DNA from 3 places in the Bradyrhizobium sp. SZCCHNS3016 genome. Region 2 is predicted to be linked to each of the others. Evidence: predicted binding sites of a transcription regulator. Region 2 holds the regulator's gene; each other region holds the start of a gene.

Region 1 (5,871 bases), on a different contig from region 2:
GGATGCTGGTCTGGTATTGCGCCTTTCCGGACAAGCATCGCGCGTTGGCGTTCGAGACCTACCTGAAATCGCATTCTGGGCGGGCATTCTCAAAGAAGCGCCTGCCCGGTCCAGTCTGGCCGCTCCTCACCCCTCCACAACCGCATTGAGATGCTCCCGCAGGCGCACCAGCTTGCCGTGCAGGTCGGCCAGCTCAGCGATCGAGCAGCCCGTCGCATCCAGGATCGCGGGCGGCACGATCGACCTTGCCTTGTCGCGTAGTCCCGCGCCCTGGGCGGTGAGGGTGACGATCACCTGACGCTCGTCCTCGGCCGATCGTGTCCGCCTGATGAAATGCAGCGCCTCCATCCGCTTCAGCAGCGGCGTCAGCGTGCCGGAATCCAGGAATAGCCGCTCGCCGATCTCCTTCACCGACAGGCCGTCGCGCTCCCACAGCACCAGCATCACCAGATATTGCGGATAGGTGAGGCCGAGACGGTCGAGCAAAGGCTTGTAGACCCGGTTGAAGGCATGGGCGGTCGAATAGACGGCGAAGCAGAGCTGGTTGCCGAGCTGGAGCGGCAGGTCTGCCGCGGACTTCTTTCGCATCGAGGTCACCACAGGTCGATCCTATCGGCATCTTGAGCCCGCACGCCTCGGGTCGACAACGGGCCCGGCGCCCCGATCACGAATTTTCTACCGAACAATTATATTGTACACAATCTAATTGTGTGCAATATGGTCCCACTGAATTCGTCCATCCAACCGGGAGACACCCCATGTCCGTGAACGTGCTCTACAAGACCAGCGCCAAGGCGACCGGCGGCCGCGACGGCGAAGCCGCGACCCTCGACGGCTCGCTCAAGGTCAAGCTCTCCACCCCGAAGGAGCTCGGCGGCGGCGGCGGCGCCGGCAACAATCCGGAGCAGTTGTTCGCGGCCGGCTATGCGGCCTGCTTCATCGGCGCGATGAAGTTTGTCGGCTCGCAGGGCGGCCCGAAGGTTCCCGCCGACACGTCGGTGACCTCGACCGTCGGCATCGGCCCGCGTTCAGAAGGCGGCTTCGGCATCACCGTCGAGCTCGCGGTGTCGCTGCCCGGCCTCGCCAAGGCCGACGCCGAGGCTCTGGTCGCCAAGGCGCACGAGGTGTGCCCCTATTCCAACGCCACGCGCGGAAATGTCGACGTCAAGCTGACCGTCGTCTGAGGCTGAATTCCGCCCTGCGGCAGCGTTTTCCCGCGCCCGCCGCAGGGCAGGCCTCGCGTTTTCGCGACGGCGCCATTCGGCGAGCCGCGTTTGCACCAGCGCCGCAGCAATGCTTAATGGCCGCGAGCTGAAACCAACCTCGCGACATCCGATGACACCCCAATTTGCTCCCGGCGCCATGGCCGGACTGCGCGTGATCGATCTGACGCGCGTGCTCGGCGGGCCCTACTGCACACAGATCCTGGCCGATCACGGCGCCGACGTGATCAAGGTCGAACCGCCGGCCGGCGACGAGGTCCGCGACTGGGGCCCTCCCTTCCACGACGAGGACGCCGCCTATTTCGTCGGGATCAACCGCAACAAGCGTTCGATCGGCCTCGATCTCGCTTCCGAGGGTGGCCGCGTCGTGCTGATGCGGATGCTCGAGACCGCCGACGTGCTGATCGAGAACTTCAAGCCCGGCACCTTGGAGAAGTGGGGCATCGGCAGCGACACGCTGCGCGGGAAATTCCCGAAGCTGGTGCACTGCCGCATCTGCGGCTTCGGCGCCGACGGTCCGCGCGGCGGCAATCCCGGCTATGACGCGATCATCCAGGCGATGACCGGCATGATCGCCGCGACCGGCTCCTCGCAGAGCGGACCGATGCGGATCGGCGTGCCGCTGGTCGACATCACCACCGGACTCTATGCCGCGATCGGCATCCTGATGGCGCTGTCGGAGCGGCAGCGCTCTGGGCTCGGCCAGTTCCTCGAGGTCACGCTGTATGAGACCGGCCTCGCGATCATGCATCCGCATACCGCAAACTACTTCATGCACGGCAAGCCGCCGTCGCTGACCGGCAACGAGCATCCGAACCTCGTTCCCTACGCGATCTTCCCGACCAAGACGGACGATATCTTCATCGGCGTCGGCAATGACGGCACCTTCCGCAAGCTCGCCAAGGAAATCGGCCGGCCGGAGCTCGGCACCGATCCGCGCTTCGCCCGCAACAAGGATCGCGTCGCCAATCGCGAGGCGCTGCGCGGCGAACTCGCCGCCGTCTTCAGCCAATTCGAGGCGGAGCCGCTGTGCGACCGGCTGCTCGCGGCCGGCCTGCCGGCGGGACCCGTGCAGAAGATCGACCAGGCGCTGACCAATCCGCACACGATCTACCGCGGCGATGTCATCGAAAAGGACTGGTACAAGGGCGTCGCGTCGCCGATCCGGCTCGAACGCACCAAGCCGACCCTGCGCTCCACCCCGCCGAAGTTCAGCCAGCATGCGCAGGAGGTGCTCAGCGAGTTCGGCTACTCGGAGCACGAGATCCAGGCCCTGCTGTCCCAGGGCACGGTGTGCGCCGAGCGCAAGCGCTGAAGCGCCATCAGCCTGTCGTCTCCCCACGCTAGCGTCGCCTGGGGCATCGCCCCGGCGCCGCGCCGTCTCGCGCAAGTCGCGGCATTCCGCCGCGAAGCCGCGACGAACGCGCTTTCCGCTGACGATCCAACCGGTTATACATTCACAAAACTGTCATCTCGCGCTGCTACGGCCGCGACGCCGATGACGTTCCATGGGAGGTATTTTTTAATGTCACTTCGACAATTCTGGACCGCCGCCGCCGCGGCAGCCACGCTGGTCCTTGGCGCCGCCGCACCTGCACATGCGGTGACGGAGATTCAGTGGTGGCACGCGATGACCGGCGCCAACAACGACGTCATCGTCAAGCTCGCCAACGATTTCAACACCTCGCAGACCGACTACAAGGTCGTTCCGACCTACAAGGGCAACTACGCCGATACGATGAATGCCGGCATTGCCGCCTTCCGCGCCGGCAATGCGCCGCATATCATGCAGGTGTTCGAGGTCGGCACCGCCACGATGATGGCCGCCACCGGCGCCGTGAAGCCGGTCTACAAGCTGATGCAGGACGCCAGCGAGAAGTTCGATCCCAAGAGCTACCTGCCGGCCATCACCGGCTACTATTCGACCTCGAAGGGCGAGATGCTGTCGTTCCCCTTCAACTCGTCCTCCACGGTCATGTGGGTCAATCTCGACGAGCTGAAGAAGGTCAACGCCGAGATCCCGAAGACCTGGCCCGAGCTGTTCGAGACCGCCAAGAAGCTGAAGGCGGCCGGCCATCCGACCTGCGGCTTCTCCGGCTCGTGGGTCACCTGGGTCAATCTCGAGCAGCTCTCCGCCTGGCACAACGTGCCGCTCGCCAGCAAGGCGAACGGTCTCGACGGCTTCGACACCGTGCTGGAGTTCAACGGTCCGCTGCAGGTGAAGCATCTCGAAAACCTGGTCGAGCTGCAGAAGGACAAGACCTACGACTATGCCGGCCGCACCAACACCGGCGAGGGCCGCTTCACCTCGGGCGAATGCCCGATCTACCTGACCTCGTCGGCGTTCTTCGGCAACGTCAAGGCGCAGGCCAAGTTCGCCTTCACCGCTGCGCCGATGCCCTATTATCCCGACGCCAAGGGCGCACCGCAGAACTCGATCATCGGCGGCGCCTCGCTCTGGGTGATGGGCGGCAAGAGCGCGGACGAATACAAGGGCGTGGCGAAGTTCCTGACCTTCCTCTCGGACACCGATCGTCAGGTCTATATCCACAAGGCCTCGGGCTATCTGCCGATCACCAAGGCGGCCTACGCGAAGGCCAAGGCCGAGGGCTTCTACAAGGATCAGCCCTACCTGGAGACGCCGCTGCTCGAATTGACCAACAAGGAGCCGACGGAGAATTCCCGCGGCCTGCGTCTTGGCAACATGGTGCAACTGCGTGACGTCTGGTCGGAGGAGATCGAGCAGGCTCTGGCCGGCAAGAAGACCGCCAAGCAGGCGCTGGACGCCGCGGTCGAGCGCGGCAACCAAATGCTGCGCCAGTTCGAAAAGACGGCCGTGAAGTGAGGCCAAGAGCCGGCAGGCCACCCGGGGCCTGCCGGCTCGCCGACCGACCATGCAGAAGAACGCCATCTTCCAATCAAAACTGCTGCCGTTCGTGCTGGTCGCTCCCCAGCTCGCGATCGTGCTGATTTTCTTCTATTGGCCCGCGATCCAGGCCGTTATCCAGTCGTTCCTGCTGCAGGACGCGTTCGGCCTGTCCACGAGCTTCGTCTGGTTCGAGAACTACGCCGACCTGCTCAGTCAGCCGGACTATTTTCAAGCCATTCTCCGCACATTCGGCTTCTCCTTCGCCATCGCGCTCTCGTCGCTCTCGGTCGCGCTGCTGCTCGCGGTCATGGCGGACAAGCCGCTGCGCGGCGTCACGCTGTACCGGACGCTGCTGATCTGGCCCTATGCCGTCGCGCCGCCGGTGGTGGGCGTGCTCTGGATCTTCATGCTGCATCCGTCGCTCGGCGTGATCTCGCGCTATCTGCGCGCGATGGGCATCGACTGGAATCCGCTGCTCGACGGCGACCAGGCGGCGCTGCAGATCATCCTCGCGGCCGCCTGGAAGCAGATCTCCTACAACTTCCTGTTTTTCCTCGCCGGGCTGCAGAGCATCCCCCGCAGCGTGCTCGAGGCCGCCGCGATCGACGGCGCGCGGCCGATGCGGCGGTTCTGGACCGTGACCTTCCCGCTGCTGTCGCCGACCATCTTTTTCCTGCTGGTCATCAACATCGTCTACGCCTTCTTCGAGACGTTCGGCATCATCGACACGATGACCCGTGGCGGCCCGGGCAAGTCCACCGAGACGCTGGTCTACAAGGTCTACACGGACGGCCTGCTCGGCGGCAATCTCGGCTCGTCGGCCGCACAGTCCGTCGTTCTGATGGTCATCGTCATCGTGCTGACGGCGATCCAGTTCCGCTTCGTCGAGCGCAAGGTGACCTACTGATGGTCGAGCAAGAAGGCATTCGACGCTACGTCGCGCACGCCATCCTGTGGATCGGAATCGCGATCGTGGCGTTCCCGGTGTATCTCGCGTTCGTCGCCTCGACGCAGGACAATGCGGTCATCGCCAACGGGCAGATGTCGCTGCTGCCGGGCGGGCACTTCCTGTCGACCTACTATCAGACCATCTTCGTCGGCACGAGCGGCTCGACCCGCGAGCCGGTGGCGACCATGCTGCTGAACTCGCTGGTCATGGCGCTGCTGATCGCCGTCGGCAAGATCGCGATCTCGATCATCTCGGCCTATGCGGTCGTCTACTTCCGCTTCCCGTTCCGCATGCCGATCTTCTGGCTCATCTTCATCACCCTCATGCTGCCGGTCGAGGTGCGCATCTATCCGACCTACAAGATCGTCGCCGACCTGCACATGCTCGACAGCTATGCGGGGCTGGCGCTGCCCCTGATCGCCTCGGCCACCGCCACGCTGCTGTTCCGCCAGTTCTTCATGACCGTGCCGGACGAGCTGCTGGAGGCGTCCCGCATCGACGGCGCCGGGCCGCTCCGCTTCTTCTGGGACACCCTGCTGCCGCTGTCGCGCACCAACATGGCGGCGCTGTTCGTGATCCTGTTCATCCTCGGCTGGAATCAATATCTCTGGCCGCTGCTGATCACCACGCGCGACGACATGCAGACCATCCAGATCGGCATCCGCAAGATGATCACGACGACCGACGCGCTGACGGAGTGGCCGGTCGTCATGGCGACCGCCGTGCTCGCGATGCTGCCGCCGGTGTTCGTCGTCGTCGTCATGCAGCGCCTGTTCGTCAAGGGGCTGGTGGAGACGGAAAAGTGACGAGGGGGCGAATAGCGAATGGCG
Region 2 (5,871 bases):
CAACGCGATCAGCAGCAGGAAGCCGGCCGATACCGACGTGCCGATGACGCCGCCGATCGCCCTGATCGCGCTCTCTTCATCCAGGAGGTCGGCGCCGGCGATGAGGCTCACGACGATGGTGGCTATGACGACGACGCTGGAATGGCCGAGCGCAAAATAGAGGCCGGCGGCGCGCGGGGCGCTACCGTCCTGCACCAGCTTCCGCACGACGTTGTCGATCGCCGCGATGTGATCCGCATCGACCGCATGGCGCAGTCCGAGCAGCCAGGCCAGCATCGCGGTGCCGACGATGGCGGGCCGGTCGGCGTAGAGCGCGAACGCCCAGGCCCAGGCGAGCGCGTTGGCGGCGACCAGCCCGCCGACGAGCGCAACGTTGCGGCCGGGCTGCGACCGCCACCACAGCAGCCGCGCGGCCCGAGGATGATCAATTGGAACAATCGTCATACTCAGACTGTAGCAAGAGCCAGGCCAGTTCGGTAAGGCCCCGCTGCAGGCGAAAGCTGCAGGAAAACCTGGGTGGCGCTTCCCGGACCGCCCTCTCGCTTGGCAACCCGCTATCCAGTCACGCACAGAACATGACCAGCGGCGGGGACCTCGTCCCTCTCGCCCCCTCCTTCGCTCACCGCGCCGAGGCACTCTGTGCCGCGATCTCGCGCCGCACGACCGTCTCGAACTGGCTCGCGGGGGCGGCGAACATCAGCCGGGTCTCCTCGTGGAACGCCGAGAAGATGCCGACCACGGCCGGCTGTCCGCCGACTTCGGCGAGGATGGGGGAGCCGGAATAGCCGAAATTGGCGAGGCAATGCACCGTCAGCAGCATCCCGTCCTTGGTCATGCCGGCGCTGCAATTGCGCTGGCCGGTCGGCGAATAGCGCCGCTCCTGGCCATAGCCGATCTCGGAGATGGTTCCGGCCGATGTCGCAGCCTGCAATTCCTCGCGCGTCAGCGCCTTGACCGCGACCGGCTTCGACGGCAGCGCGTCCTTCAGCACGATCAACGCCCAATCGGCGGGCGAGCGGTCGAGCGACCACCTGTCGTGCTGGATCGGGACAAAGTCCGGCGCCACGATCAGCTTGTCGGCGACCGACGATGCCGCCGGCGTGCCCCGGTTCATGCCGGCCAGGAAGCGGACGTTGCCGGGGCTGACCTGCGCCACGCCGTTGAACACGCAATGCGCCGCGGTGAGCACGACGCGCGGCGCGACCAGCGTGCCGGTGCACCAGCCGCCGCTCGAGTATTGCGCGACGGTGACGACGCCGATCGACGACGCCGGCCAGGAGGTGGGATCGACGACCTCGCCGATGTGGCGATCGAGCCCGAGCAGTTGCTCCGGACGCGGAGTGGCAATGCCCGCATCCGCCGATTCCGGTTTCGGCTGCCAGGACGCAATGGCGCTCTGGGCCTGGACGCGCTGCGGCTCGGTCAACTTGACCCGCTGCACGTCGCGGCCGGCCGATCGCACGCCGTTGCGGCCGGCCATCACCAGCCAGGCATAACCCTGCACGACGTCCTGCTTCGCGCCACGGCCGTCGAGCAGCATCAGGCCGAGCATGTATTGCGACTGCGCAAAGCCCTGCGCCGCCGCGCGGCTGAACCAGCGACTGGCTTCGCCGTAGTTCGAGGCAACACCCTCGCCATTGACGTAGGCGATGCCGAGATAATGTTGCGCGACGGCGAGCCCCTGATCGGCGGCCTTGCGGTACCAGGCCAGCGCCTCGCTCGGATTACGCGGCACGCCCCAGCCGAACGCCTGCATGAAGCCGACGTCGAACTGCGCCCGCGCATCGCCCTTGGCGGCCAGCGGCAGCAGCCGTCGCATCGCCGCCGCATGCTGCCCGTTGCCTGCCGCCGCGACCGCGTCTTCGAGCTCGGCGGCCGGGGCGCCCGCCGCGCCGCCGAGCAGCACGGCAAGAGATATGATGATGGTCTTGATCAAGGGCGTCCGCTGGGACCGAAACATCGTGACGGGCCACGAAGCAGACACGATCAAGACGGCGGCGGCGTGGCGGAAAGCGGACCGCGATCTCCTCAATCGGGCCGCCTCGCGCCTCACACCTGCTTCGTGCTCACGCCGGATCGCCCCTTACACCTGCTCGCTCTTGGCGAAGCGGTCATCGAGCGCATAACCGGCGCCGCGCACCGTGCGGATCGGGTCCTGCTCGCGGCCGGGATTGAGCAGCTTGCGCAGGCGGCCGATATGGACGTCGACGGTGCGCTCGTCGATGTAGATGTCGCGGCCCCAGACGCTATCGAGCAGCTGTTCGCGGCTGAACACGCGGCCGGGGTGCTCGAGGAAGAATTCGAGCAGGCGGTATTCGGTCGGGCCGAGATCGATCGGCCGCCCCGAGCGCGCCACGCGGCGCTTCTCGCGGTCGAGCTCGATGTCGCCATAGGACAGCACGGTCGCCAGCCGCTCCGGGCTCGCCCGCCGCAGTAGGCCTTTCACGCGCGCCAGGAGCTCCGGCACCGAGAACGGCTTGACGATGTAGTCGTCGGCGCCAGTGGCGAGTCCGCGCACGCGCTCGCTCTCCTCGCCGCGCGCCGTCAGCATGATGATCGGCAGTTGCCGGGTCTCGGAGCGCGCGCGCAGGCGGCGGCACAGCTCGATGCCGGAGAGGCCCGGCAGCATCCAGTCGAGCACGACGAGATCCGGAACGCGCTCCTTGAGCCGCGTGTCGGCCTCGTCGCCGCGCGCCACGGTCTCGACCTCGTAGCCTTCGGCCTCGAGGTTGTAGCGCAGCAGCGTCGTCAGCGCCTCCTCGTCCTCCACCACCAGAATTCGGGCGCCCATGTCTGAACCGTCTCTCTTAGTTACCGGGAATCGTCGATGCGAAGCTCGTCATGTCGCCCTTCGGGCGCTTGTCCATGATCTGCTGGCCTTCGATCATATAGAACACCGTCTCGGCGATGTTGGTCGCGTGATCGCCGATCCGCTCGATGTTCTTGGCGCAGAACATCAGGTGGATGCAGAACGAGATGTTGCGCGGATCCTCCATCATGTAGGTCAGGAGCTCGCGGAACAGCGACGTGCAGATCGCGTCGACCTCCTCGTCGCCCTTCCACACCGTCATCGCCGCCGGCAGGTCATGCGCGGCATAGGCGTCCAGCACCGTCTTGACCTGCGACTGCACGAGATCGGTCATGTGCTCGAGGCCGCGGATCAGCTTCAGCGGATGGAAGTCGCTTTCCAGCGCGGCGACGCGCTTGCCGATGTTCTTGGCGAGGTCGCCGATGCGCTCCAGATCGGTCGCCACGCGCATCGCGCCGACGATCTCGCGCAGGTCGACCGCCATCGGCTGGCGACGGGCGATCGTGAGCACGGCGCGCTCCTCGATGATGCGCTGCAGCTTGTCGACCTCGGCGTCGGTGGCGACCACCTTCTGGCCGAGCGCGATGTCGCGCCGCACCAGCGCATCGACGGAATCGACGATCAGCCGCTCCGCGAGGCCGCCCATCTCCGATACCAGACGGGTGAGGTCCTGCAGATCGCTGTCGAACGCCTTGGCGGTATGTTCACTGGCCATGATGATCTCCTGAAGACAATGTCGTCGGCGTCAGCCGAACCGGCCGGTGATGTAATCCTGGGTCCGCCGATCACTCGGCGAGGTGAAGATCTTGCTGGTGTCGTCGAACTCGATCAGCTCGCCGAGATACATGAAGGCGGTCTTGTCGGAGACGCGCGCCGCCTGCTGCATGTTATGCGTCACGATGGCGATCGTATAGTTTTCGGCGAGCTCCTGGATCAGCTCCTCGACCTTGGCGGTCGAGATCGGATCGAGCGCCGAGCACGGCTCGTCGAACAAGATCACCTCCGGCCGGACCGCCACGGTGCGCGCGATGCACAGTCGCTGCTGCTGGCCGCCGGACAGCGACAGGCCCGAGGCGTTGAGCTTGTCCTTGACCTCGTTCCACAGCGCGCCGCCGCGCAGCGCCTTCTCGACCCGGTCGTCCATCTCCGACTTGGAGATCTTCTCATAGAGGCGGATGCCGAAGGCGATGTTCTCGTAGATCGTCATCGGGAACGGCGTCGGCTTCTGGAACACCATGCCGACCCGGGCGCGCAGCAGATTCAGATCGAGCTTGGGATCGAGGATGTTGGTGTTGTCGAGCATCAGCTGCCCGGTCGCGCGCTGGCCCGGATAGAGATCGTACATCCGGTTGAAGATGCGCAGCAGCGTGGACTTGCCGCAGCCGGACGGGCCGATGAACGCGGTGACGCGGTTGGTGCCCAGCGACAGGTTGATGTTCTTCAGCGCGTGATGGTCGCCGTAGTAGAAGTTGAGGTTGCGCGCAGTCACCTTGGCCGGCGCATCCGGAAGCGCCTTGCCGTGAAGAGCGTGATTGGGCTGACTGACGGAGACGGACAGTTCGGTCATTTGGTGTTCCTCTCGGCGCCGAGAATGCGTGCACCGATGTTCAGGGCGAGCACGGCCAGAGTGATGAGAAGGGCTCCGCTCCAGGCCAGTTGCTTCCAATAGGCATAAGGGCTCTGGACGAAATTGTTGATGGTGACGGGCAGGTTCGCCATCGTCTTGGAGAGGTTGAGGCTCCAGAACTGGTTCGACAGTGCGGTGAACAGCAGAGGCGCGGTCTCGCCGGCGACGCGGGCGGTGGCGAGCAGCACGCCGGTGATGAGGCCCGAGCGCGCCGCCCGATAGGCGATGCGGCGGATCACCAGCGAGCGCGGCAGGCCGAGCGCAGACGCCGCCTCGCGCAGCGGGTTGGGCACGAGCAGCAGCATGTCCTCGGTGGTGCGCAGCACCACCGGGATCACGATGACCGCCAATGCAAGGGAACCCGCGAGTGCCGAGAAGCCGCCCATCGGCACCACGACCGCACCATAGATGAACAGGCCGATGATGATCGAGGGCGCCGACAGCAGGATGTCGTTGATGAAGCGGATCACCGAGGTCAGGCGGTCATTGCGGCCGTATTCGGCGAGATAGGTGCCGGCGAACAGGCCGAGCGGCGCGCCGATGCCGACGCCGATGATCGTCATGATCAAGGAGCCGACGATGGCGTTGCGCAGGCCGCCTTCGCTGGAGCCAGGCGGCGGCGTGTCGGCGGCAAAAACCTGCAGGCTGAGGCCGGCGAGTCCGTTATAGAACAGCGTGAACAGGATCAGCGCCAGCCAGGTGACGCCGAACATCGCGGCGGCGACGCAGAGGCCGCGGATCACGATGTCCCTGCGGCGCCGGCGCGCATAGATCGGATTGACCTGCGCATCGAGTGTAAGCGTGTCAGCGCTTGACATGGCTTATTTTCCCGCCTTGGCTTCGAGTCGCATGAGCATCAGCCGCGCGCTCGCCAGCACGAAGAAGGTGAGCACGAACAGCAGCAGGCCGAGCAGGATCAGGCTCGACTGGTGCAGCCCGTCGCTCTCCTGGAATTCGGAGGCGATGGCGGCCGAGATCGTGGTGCCCGGCGCGAAGATCGAGGATGAGATCCGGAACGAGTTGCCGATGATGAAGGTCACCGCCATCGTTTCGCCGAGCGCACGGCCCAGCGCCAGCATGACGCCGCCGATGACGCCGACGCGGGTGTAGGGAATGACGACGCTGCGCACGACCTCCCAGGTGGTGCAGCCGACCCCGTAGGCGGCTTCCTTCAGCACTGGCGGGACGGTCTTGAACACGTCGACCGAGATCGAGGTGATGAACGGCAGCACCATGATCGCCAGGATCAGCGAGGCGTTGAACAGGCTGAGATAGGACGGCGGACCGGCGAAGATGTCCTGCAGCACGGGGATGCCGGCGCAGAGATTGATCATGAACGGCTGAAACGTATAGGCCAGGAACGGCCCCAGCACGAAGAAGCCCCACATGCCGTAGATGATCGAAGGAATGCCGGCGAGCAGCTCGATGGCAAGTC
Region 3 (5,871 bases), on a different contig from region 2:
GTCCGCGCTGCTGGGCCTGATGGCCTGGGTCGGCCCGGACTCGGCGTTCGCCGCCGGCAGTGAGATCGACAACCTTCACACGCCACCGCGCGCGCTGGCAGCTCCCTCACCTGCAAGGGAGAGCAACACCCCCGCAGCGATCCCTCAAGGAGCCGAGCCACGCGTCGCACTCGTGATCGGCAATGCGAGCTATCAGAACGCGCCACCGCTGGAGAACCCGGACAACGACGCCCATGCTGTTGCCAAGCTGTTGAACTCGGCCGGCTTCGAGGTGATCACGGCGACCGACCTGACGCAGAACGAGATGCTCAAGGTCGTCCAGGATTTTTCGAGCCGGGTGGCAGCAAACGGCCCGAACACAGTGGCAATGGTCTACTACGCCGGCCACGGGGTTCAGCTCGCGGGCGAGAACTATCTGATCCCGATCGATGCCCGTATCTCAGCGCCCTCCGACCTGACGACGGGGACGATCCGTCTGGTGGACCTGATGGCAACGCTCGACGCCATCCCGAGCCGCATGCGGATCGTCGTGCTGGACGCCTGCCGCAACAATCCATTCCCTGCCATCAACGATGCCGGACGCGGACTTGCCATCGTCGACGCACCGAACGGCTCCATCCTCGGATATTCGACCTCGCCTGGCGAGGAGGCGCTCGACGGGCGTGGCGAGAACAGCCCGTACGCGCAGGCGTTCCTGAACCTGGCGCGGCAGCCGAACCTGCCGATCGAGCAATTGTTCAAGCGCATTCGCCTGCAGGTGAACCAGAGCACCGATGGTCGACAGACGCCGTGGGAGAGCTCTTCGTTGATCAGTGATTTCACCTTCTTCGGCGAATCCCTGGTTGCCGCAGCGCGCGCGCCGGAGAACGCGCCCGTGGTGCAGATGGCCGCCAACCTGCCGAGCCGTTCCGTGCGGCAGGCCTATGACTACGTGCTGTCGGAGAACCGTCCGCAATATTATCGCGAGTTCATCGCGATGTACCCGCGCGATCCGCTCGCCGACCGCATCCGCGCACTGCTCGCCGGCCTCGTGCAGGCCGCGGCGTGGCACCAGGCCGTGCTGGCGAATTCGCCGGCCGCCTATCAGAGCTTCCGAGAATCCTATGCCGACAGCCCATATGCGCCGGTCGCGCTGCGGCTGCAGGGACAGCCTCGGCCCATCCCCGTGCTGCAACCGAGCCGTCTCATCATGCCACCGCAACTGGCACCGATCGCTCGGCCGTTCAATCCCGGCGCCCAGATCCAGAGCCATCCAGGCCCGCAACCGAAGCTGCCGACCACCAGCGTGCCGCCGCGCGGACCGATGCCGCCAACGGTGGTCACGAAAGGCAATGCCATCAACAACGCGGGTCCCAACAAGGTCGTCGATCCCAGGCCAATCGCTCAGACCAGGTTGCGCGACAGGATCATGCCGCCGGCAAATCCGCCTGTCGCCGCGAAGATCCAGCGCGATCCACTGAAGCGCAGTCCTGGGCGGCCATTCGACACCCGCGAGGTCCGGCGTCCCTTCCCCGGCAATTCCGGACCGTTCAAGCCGAACATCAACGCGTCGCGTCCGTCGATGGCGCGTGGCCAAGGCGGGATGCAGGGCGGCCCGACGCGGGGCACGCCGCACATCGCGCAGTCCGGACTGCGGATCGGCGGTGGGGGATCTGCAAAAGGCGGCCTCAGCTTTCACTGAGGCTTGATCGTCAGGCGATCAGCCTGGCGTAGAGCTCAGCATCGACATTGCCGCCGGACAAAACGATCACCACCGTCTTGCCCGCCACATCCAGCCGGCCGGCCAGCAATGCCGCAAGCCCGACCGAACCACCGGGCTCGACGACGAGCTTCAGCTCCCGGAAGGCAAAGCCGACCGCGCGCCCCACCTCCTCATCCGAGGCCTCGACCGCAGCCGATAGCAGTTGGCTGTTGATCGCGAAGGTGATCTCGCCCGGAATCGCCGCCATCAGCGCGTCGCAGATGGTGCGTCCCTTCGCATCATGGGCCTCGCGGTGGCCGGCCCGCAGCGAGCGCGCATGGTCGTCAAAGCCCTTCGGCTCAGCCACGACCATCTGGGTGCTCGGAAAATGCGCCTTCACCGCGGTCGAGACGCCGGCAAGCAGACCACCGCCCGAAGCCGGGACGATCACCAGATCCGGCGACAGGCCCAGCGCCGCGAGGTCTTCGGCGATCTCGCGGCCGACGGTGCCCTGCCCTGCGATGACGTGGGGATCGTCATAGGGCGGCACCACCGTAGAGCCGCGCTTTGCAGCGATGTCGCGCGCGATCGCTTCACGGTCCTCGCGATCGCGATCATAGAGCACGACCTCGGCGCCGAACGCCTTGGTGCGCTCGCGCTTGGCCGCCGGCGCATCCGAGGGCATCACGATCGTGGCGTCCATGCCCAGCAATGTGGCGGCATGGGCGACGCCCTGCGCATGATTGCCGGAGGAGAATGCGACGACGCCGTTGCCGCGCGCTGCCTGCGGGATCGACGCCAGTTTGTTGTAGGCGCCGCGGAACTTGAACGAGCCGGTCCGCTGCAGCACCTCCGGCTTCACGAAGACGTTCGCCTTGAACTGCTCGCTCAGCACGGGAGCCGGCAGCAGCGGAGTCCGCACGGCCACGGGCGCGAGCACGCGTGCCGCCGCATCGATGTCGGCGGCGGTCACGGGCAGGATTGGGGAATGAGTTGTCATGCCCCTATTTTACCGCGCCCGATTGCCGAGAGGCAAGGGAGCCGGTGTCAGGCGGCGCGGGCGGCCAGTTGGGGAACCGGCGCGCGCTGCCGCAGCGGATCGGTCCAGGTGAGGATCTCGAAGCGGCCGTCCTCGTGCTCGACCAGCGCCGTGCAGCTCTCGACCCAGTCGCCGCAATTCATGTAGCGAATGTCGTCCTGATCGCGGATGACAGCGCAATGGATATGGCCGCAGATCACGCCGTCAGCGCCATGCCTTCGCGCCTCGGAGGCCAGCGCCGTCTCGAACGCGCCGATGTAGTTCACCGCGTTCTTGACCTTCTGCTTGGCCCATTGCGACAGCGACCAATAGGGAACGCCGAACATGCGACGGAAGAAGTTGACCAGACGGTTCATCTGGATCGCGAAGTCATAGGCCTTGTCGCCGAGATGGGCGAGCCAGCGCGCGTTCTGCACGACCAGATCAAAGATGTCGCCGTGGATCACCAGATAGCGTTTGCCGTCAGCGCCGGTGTGGACGATGTTCTCGACGACGTCGATGCCGCCGAAATGCGTGCCGTAATAACCGCGCAGGAACTCGTCGTGATTGCCGGGGACGTAGACGATCTTGGCGCCCTTGCGCGCCTTGCGCAGCATCTTCTGCACCAGGTCGTTATGCGACTGCGGCCAATGCCAGCTCGATTTGAGCGCCCAGCCGTCGATGATGTCGCCGACCAGATAGATCGTATCTGCATCATGGTGGCGCAGGAAATCGACGAGGAGATTGGCCTGCGAGCCGCGGGCTCCGAGATGAACGTCCGAGATGAACAACGTCCGAAAGCGCCGAGCCGGGCTTTCTTCACCAGCAGTCTCAAGTCCCATGCGCGCCCACCTAACAGTCCCTGATGACACCGCGATGACGAAACGCCGCACCGGCAGAACCCATCCTGCCGGACCGCGACCGGACACCGCTCGTTCGACGACTCGCGACGTCCTTCGTCACTGCCCCGCGATACCAGCGGGGTGCGACAATCAGGCGACAGGCGGGCGGCGCGAACAGGGAAAAACAGCCTCCTATCTCGGCACGGTGACGACGCGCAGATTGTTGGTGGTGCCGGCCCGCGCGAACGGGATGCCGGCGACGACGACGAGCAGATCGCCGGCTTCAGCGAACTCCTCCTGCACGGCGAAGAAGGTCGCGCGCTCGACCATCTCCTCGTAGCTCTGCACGTCCTGCGACAGCACGCTGTGCGCGCCCCACAGCAGGCACATGCGCCGCGAGGTGTCCTCGTTCGGAGTGATCGCCAGAATCGGCAGGCTCGGCCGCTTGCGCGCAACGCGCGAGGCCGAGGTTCCGCTCGACGTATAGGCCACGATCGCCCTGGCGTGGATTGCCGAGGCGAGATCGGCCGCCGCGGTTGCCACCGCATGCGGCGGCGTCTGCTCCTCGCCCGGCTGCGTCGCCTCGACGATCGAGCGATACATCTTGTGGCCTTCGGTGGCCTTGATGATGCTGTCCATCATCGCCACCGCCTCGCGCGGGTATTGGCCGCTGGCGGATTCGGCCGACAGCATCACCGCGTCGGCGCCGTCATAGATCGCAGTGGCGACGTCCGAGACCTCGGCGCGCGTCGGCGTCGGCGTCGCCACCATCGAATCCAGCATCTGCGTCGCGACGATCACCGGCTTCACCGCGAGCCGGCAGGCGCGCACCAGCTCCTTCTGCTTGCCCGGCACGTCCTCGTTGGGAATCTCGACGCCGAGATCGCCGCGCGCGACCATGATCGCATCCGACAGCTGGATGATGTCGTCGATCCGCTCCAGCGCCGCCGGCTTCTCGATCTTGGACATGATGCCGGCGCGGCCGTTGATGAGGCCCCTCGCCTCAAGCACGTCCGACGGCTTCTGCACGAACGACAGCGCCACCCAGTCGACGCCGAGCTCGAGCCCGAAGGCGAGATCGGAGCGGTCCTTGGCCGTCAGCGGCGACAGCTCCAGAATGGTGCCCGGCAGATTGACGCCCTTGTGATTGGAAATCGCGCCGCTGACGATCACCTTGGCCTCGATCCAGTCGTCGCCGAGGCCGGTGACGCGGACGCGCACGCGGCCGTCATCGATCAGAAGATCGTGACCGGGCGAGACCGCCGCAAAGATCTCCGGATGCGGCAACGGAATCGACGTCTTGTCGCCCTCGGTGCCGTTGAGGACAAATCGAATCGTCTCGCCGACTTCGACCTGGATCTTCTTGTCGCGCAGAGTGCCGACGCGAATCTTAGGACCCTGCAGATCCATCAAGATGCCGATCGGCCGCTGCACTTCCTTCTCGAGCGCGCGGATCGCGGCATGGACCTTGGCGTGATCGGCCTGGGTGCCGTGGCTGAAGTTGAGACGAAAGGTGTCCACACCGGCGAGGAACAGCGCTTTCAGCATCTCCGGAGAATTGCTCGCGGGACCGACAGTCGCAACGATCTTGGCTCGACGGTGACGACGCATGATGTGTCCTTTCTCCTTAAGCCGTGTCTCGCGTCTCTATGACACGCATGTGATTGGCATGCGCGGACGCAGCGGAAGCGCTGATATACGCCCCGCAGCGTCCATTGCAAGCGCGACACGGAACACGCCAAAATTGTGCAAGAGAACAGCACGCCTCAGACGTTGGAGCCTTGGATCGCGTCGATGACGGCGTCGGTCACCTCCCTGGTCGTCGCCTTGCCGCCCACATCGGGCGTGAGGATGCCGGCTGCACACACCTTCTCCACCGCCGCCATCAGCCGCGCGGCCGCGTCCCGCTCACCGAGATGCTCGAGCATCTGCGCGCCGGTCCAGAATGTTGCGACCGGATTGGCGATGCCCTTGCCGGTGATGTCGAACGCCGAGCCGTGGATCGGCTCGAACATCGACGGGAAGCGGCGCTCCGGATCGATGTTGCCGGTCGGCGCCACGCCGAGGCTGCCGGCCAGCGCGCCGGCGAGATCGGACAGAATGTCGGCATGCAGATTGGTCGCCACGATGGTGTCGAGGCTCTTCGGCTGCAGGGTCATGCGCACGGTCATCGCATCGACCAGCATCTTGTCCCAGGTCACATCGGGGAATTCCCGCGCCACTTCGGCGGCGATCTCGTCCCACATCACCATGCCGTGGCGCTGCGCATTCGACTTGGTGACGACGGTGAGGAACTTGCGCGGCCGCGACTGCGCCAGCTTGAACGCGTA

What was found. Region 2 encodes PhoB, which activates phosphate uptake and scavenging genes when phosphate is short. Its sites were predicted from a motif close to TGTCATNNANCTGTCAT; they were not measured.
Region 1: ugpB (sn-glycerol-3-phosphate ABC transporter substrate-binding protein UgpB) is a predicted target of PhoB. The motif match lies at 2,679-2,695, and genes of this name have one in related genera.
Region 3: QW881_RS28005 (UDP-2,3-diacylglucosamine diphosphatase) is a predicted target of PhoB. The motif match lies at 3,565-3,581, and genes of this name have one in related genera.

What each region holds. Positions count from the first base shown of each region.
Region 1 is NZ_JAUETE010000004.1:369,445-375,315, forward strand. Features, by position in the region: gene QW881_RS32585 (GIY-YIG nuclease family protein) at 1-149, shown strand, start outside; gene QW881_RS11570 (MarR family transcriptional regulator) at 127-588, opposite strand; gene QW881_RS11575 (organic hydroperoxide resistance protein) at 759-1,184, shown strand; gene QW881_RS11580 (CaiB/BaiF CoA-transferase family protein) at 1,336-2,538, shown strand; gene ugpB (sn-glycerol-3-phosphate ABC transporter substrate-binding protein UgpB) at 2,749-4,068, shown strand; gene ugpA (sn-glycerol-3-phosphate ABC transporter permease UgpA) at 4,118-4,999, shown strand; gene ugpE (sn-glycerol-3-phosphate ABC transporter permease UgpE) at 4,999-5,847, shown strand.
Region 2 is NZ_JAUETE010000001.1:325,662-331,532, reverse strand. Features, by position in the region: gene QW881_RS01570 (HoxN/HupN/NixA family nickel/cobalt transporter) at 1-444, opposite strand, end outside; gene QW881_RS01565 (trypsin-like serine protease) at 620-1,936, opposite strand; gene phoB (phosphate regulon transcriptional regulator PhoB) at 2,084-2,791, opposite strand; gene phoU (phosphate signaling complex protein PhoU) at 2,808-3,524, opposite strand; gene pstB (phosphate ABC transporter ATP-binding protein PstB) at 3,555-4,376, opposite strand; gene pstA (phosphate ABC transporter permease PstA) at 4,373-5,254, opposite strand; gene pstC (phosphate ABC transporter permease subunit PstC) at 5,258-5,871, opposite strand, start outside.
Region 3 is NZ_JAUETE010000018.1:39,951-45,821, forward strand. Features, by position in the region: gene QW881_RS27995 (caspase family protein) at 1-1,681, shown strand, start outside; gene QW881_RS28000 (threonine/serine dehydratase) at 1,692-2,681, opposite strand; gene QW881_RS28005 (UDP-2,3-diacylglucosamine diphosphatase) at 2,729-3,541, opposite strand; gene pyk (pyruvate kinase) at 3,734-5,152, opposite strand; gene QW881_RS28015 (tartrate dehydrogenase) at 5,308-5,871, opposite strand, start outside.